DNA from 2 places in the Mesorhizobium sp. LNJC405B00 genome. Region 1 is predicted to be linked to the other one. Evidence: predicted binding sites of a transcription regulator. Region 1 holds the regulator's gene; the other holds the start of a gene.

Region 1 (2,201 bases):
GCTGCGCGCCGCCGCCGGCCGCACGGATGGCCACCGGAAGGCCGTGGCGGCCCTGCGCGACGCCGTGGCGATCGAACACCATACCGCCCTGATGGAAGCGGCCCTCGATCGCGACGTCGAACGTGCGAAAACTCTGATGACCGCTCACATCGGCTACACGCTGCAGGTCTATGCCCAGAGTGAACCCGGCGCGGATGCTGCGCAGCCCCGTCCGAAAAGGAAGCGGCGATCGTAGCCGACGACGCAGGGCACTTTGTCTTCGTTTCACCCCGTTGCCGGCCAACGACTACGAGCGGCGCTCGCAGCGCCGAACGTTACGCTGAACAAAACGTCAACACATTCATTAAACTTTAAAAGGTTGCGGAACACAACTGGAACAGATAGTGTTTGTTCTGGGTTTGTTTTTTCTGATTCTGGTTTCAGAACCCTTGGGGGCCGCGATGCTGACGCGCAAACAACATGAGCTTCTGATGTTCATCCATGAACGCCTGAAGGAGAGCGGAATCCCGCCGTCCTTCGACGAGATGAAGGAAGCGCTCGACCTCGCCTCCAAGTCCGGCATCCACCGCCTGATCACGGCGCTTGAGGAGCGCGGTTTCATTCGCCGGCTGCCGAACCGGGCGCGCGCGCTGGAAGTGCTGCGGCTGCCCGACTCGATCGCACCAGGCCTCAATGCGGCGAGGAAGTTTTCGCCGAGCGTCATTCAGGGCAGTCTTGGTCAAACCGGCCAAGGGCAAGGCGGCCAAGGACAAGGCGCGTTGGGCCAAGGCGGTCTCGGCCGCCAGATCAAGCCGGGCTCGCCGTCGCGTTCGATGTCGGCCGGCAATGACGATGCCGTTTCCGCGATTTCAATCCCGGTTATGGGACGCATCGCCGCCGGCGTGCCGATCGACGCCATCCAGCATCAGACCCATTCGATCTCGGTGCCGCCCGATATGATCATGGGCGGCGAACACTACGCGCTCGAGGTCAAGGGCGATTCGATGATCGAGGCCGGCATTTTCGATGGCGACACGGTCATCATCCGCAATGCCGACACAGCCAGCCCCGGCGAGATCGTGGTGGCGTTGGTCGACGATGAGGAAGCGACCCTGAAACGCTTCCGCCGCAAGGGCGCCTCGATCGCCCTGGAAGCCGCCAACCCGGCCTACGAGACCCGCATTTTTGGACCGGACAGGGTGAAGGTGCAGGGCAAGCTTGTCGGATTGATCCGGCGCTACTGAGCCGGCTTGGGTTTGTACTTTTCACGCTGGTTGTAAGGCGGCAGGCCGCGCGCTTCGCGGGAGAAGCGGCGTTGCTCGTGCCAGGGGCGATACGGCTTGTCGACGGCGAAGCGGATGGTTGGCGCTGCAGCTGCCGATTGCGGATCGAAGAAGACGGCGGCGCTGCCGTCGCGGGCCAGCTGTTTCTTCGTCACGACCAGCACCAGCGGGTCGCGGCACGGATTGTAGGCGGTGGCGTCATCGATGACGATCAGGCTCGCGAAGGCACAGGCCGGCCGCGCCGTCTTGCGGTCTTTCGCAAGCGCTACAATGGCTCCGGAAGGGTGCCGGGCGATACAGAGATCGCCGGTGCAATAGAAGGGCGAGCCGGGCGGCAGATCGAGCGGATCGAGATCGAACCGCGTATCTGTTGCCTCGAAAATCTCAGGTGGGATAATGGTTTTGGCCCGCAGCGCCCGTTTCCAATTGTCCGTGGTGAATTCGTTGGAGCGTTCGCGGTTGAGGGCGAGTTCGCCGCCACCGATCGGCATGGCCACCAGATGCGCATCCTCGGATATGAGCACGTCGGGCGTAAGCACCTGCGGCACCGTCAACAGGCCGGCCAGCGCGAAAGGCACGGCCGCCAACCTGAGCCAGGTGGTGGCCATGGTGGCGATGACGAGGGCGACCGCCACCAACAGCACCGAGCGGATGGAGATCAGCCCGACGGCGTCGACCGGCGAGCGCTCGGAAATCCAGGCCGATATAGCGATCATCGCCATCAGACCCTTGCCCATCACATAGAGGAACGGCCCGTCGGCGCCGAACGGCATCGCCAGTGCGCTGAGCACGGCAAAAGGCATGACGATCAACGAAACAATCGGCATCACGGCCAGATTGGCGATCAGGCTGAGCGGCGACACACGCTGAAAATGCCAGATGGCGAACAGCAAGGTTGCACTGCCGGCGATGATCGAGGTCATGGCGAGGCCGCCCATG
Region 2 (2,201 bases), on a different contig from region 1:
CAACCACCGAACCCTCGGCAATGGCGATCAGAGCATCATGCGCGTCATAGTCGTCGCGGGCGGCGAAGAACGCCTCATTCGTGGCGACCAGCGGCAGATCATGGATATAGGCAAGGTCGACCGATGATTTCTCGATAGCGCGGTCATAACCGGAAACACGGTCCAGCTCGACATAGAGCCGGTCGCCGAACAGCGCCTTGAGTGCCAGAAGCCGCGTCTCGGCAAGATCTCGGCGATCCTCCTTCAGCGCCCGGCCGATCGGGCCGCGCGGCCCGCCGCTGAGGCAGATCAGGCCATCGCTATGGCCTTCCAGCATTGCTGACGTCAGATGCACGGGCTCGCCCGGCGGCGTCTCCAGATAGACCTGGCTGACCAGCCTGACGAGGTTGCTGTAGCCGGCCTCGGTGGCGGCGAGCAGCACCACGGCGTGCATCTCCGGACCATGGCGGCGGCGGTCGCGCTGCGCGTCGCTGGTCTCGCCGGAAAAGGCGAGATCGATCTGGCAACCGATAATCGGCTGGATGCCTTCCTTCACCGCCTTCTGGGCAAATTCCAGCGCGCCGAACAGATTGTTTGTGTCGGTGACTGCGATTGCCGGGCACTCGTCCTTGACTGCATGACCGACAACGGCGGCGACCTGCAAGGCGCCCTCGAGCAGCGAATACGCCGAATGCACGCGCAGATGGATGAACGGCCGCGCCGGCGCCTCCGGGCGCGCAGCAGCGAGCGCTGCTTCGCGCCTCAGGGGATCGCGTGGAAGTTTGTCATCCGCCATGATGTTTCAAATTGCTCGAAGGGCTTTGAGTCGATGGAGATGTATTGTCCCGGACCGGGCGATGCCAGTCCAGCACAAATGACCACCGACCACAGGCTTCCGTACCCAGCCGCACGGCTCAGAGATTGTTCGAAATTCGCTCTGGCGAGTCATATGATGGTGGTTTCGAGAACCGGAGCGCAGCGGCCATTGGTCCGTGAGCACGGGAAGCGCAGAAACCACCTTCAGATGGCCGCCGGAGTAGAATTTCCAAACAATCTCTAGGCGAACTCCATGATCACCGCATCGACAGCCAGGCTGTCACCCGGCTTGGCGTTGAGCTTCGACACGACAAGATCGCGGTCGGCGCGCAGCACGTTTTCCATCTTCATCGCCTCGACCACGGCCAGCGTCTCGCCGGCCTTGACCTCCTGCCCCTCGGCAACCGCGATCGACACGACCAGGCCCGGCATCGGGCAAAGCAGCATCTTGGACGTGTCCGGCGCCACCTTCTCCGGCATCAGCCTTTCCAGCTCCGCCGTGCGCGGCAGCATGGCGCGCGCCGTCACCGACATGCCTTTCCAGGCAATGCGCAGGCCGTTCGGCGCCGGCCTGATCTGCGCCGTGACCTTGCGGGCACCGACAGTGCCGCGCCAGATGAGGTCGCCCGGCCGCCAGTCGGACGCCACGGTCAGCGCTTTGCCGCCATCGACCGACAGATCGATTTCCATCGGAATGGAGATCATGCCCTCGATGATCGAAGCCTGGAGATAGTCGTCGCCGAGCTTCACCACCCAATCGCGCTTGAGTGCGCCCGAATGCGGCGCCAGCCGCCCGCCCAGCCGGTCAAGCCGATCGCGGCGCAGAAGCTCGACCGCGGTGGCGATCGCCGCCAGCACTGCCTTTTCATCGCCATTGGGCACGATCGGCGCGAAGCCGTCAGGATATTCCTCGGCGATGAAGCCCGTCGATATCCGCCCCTCGCGCCAGCGCGGATGCTGCATCAGCGCCGCCAGGAACGGGATGTTGTGCTCGATGCCGTCGACGACGAAACTGTCCAGCGCTTCCGACATGGCATCGATGGCCTCGATACGCGTGGGCGCCCAGGTGCAGAGTTTTGCCACCATCGGATCATAGAACATCGAAATCTCGGAGCCTTCGGTGACGCCGGTGTCGTTGCGGATGAAGACATCGCCGAACTTGCCCTCCTCCGGCGGCCGGTAGCGCGTCAACCGGCCGATCGAGGGCAGGAAATTGCGATAGGGATCCTCGGCATAGAGCCGGCTTTCCACCGCCCAGCCGTTCAGCTTGACGTCGCTCTGCTCGATCGCCAGCTTCTCGCCGGCGGCGACACGGATCATCTGCTCGACCAGGTCGATGCCGGTAACAAGCTCCGTCACCGGATGCTCGACCTGCAATCGTGTATTCATTTCAAGGAAATAGAAGT

What was found. Region 1 encodes LexA, which represses DNA repair genes until DNA is damaged. Its sites were predicted from a motif close to TGTTCNNNNTGTGTTCNG; they were not measured.
Region 2: the regulator LexA is predicted to act here: its motif matches at 902-919, upstream of dnaE (DNA polymerase III subunit alpha).

The regions. Positions count from the first base shown of each region.
Region 1 covers NZ_AYWC01000007.1:191,633-193,833, forward strand. The annotation lists gene X756_RS150390 (GntR family transcriptional regulator) at 1-235, shown strand, start outside; gene lexA (transcriptional repressor LexA) at 441-1,223, shown strand; partial or broken gene X756_RS01000000165600 (ComEC/Rec2 family competence protein) at 1,217-2,201, opposite strand, start outside.
Region 2 covers NZ_AYWC01000006.1:144,158-146,358, forward strand. The annotation lists gene dnaE (DNA polymerase III subunit alpha) at 1-775, opposite strand, end outside; gene X756_RS151755 (acetyl/propionyl/methylcrotonyl-CoA carboxylase subunit alpha) at 1,036-2,201, opposite strand, start outside.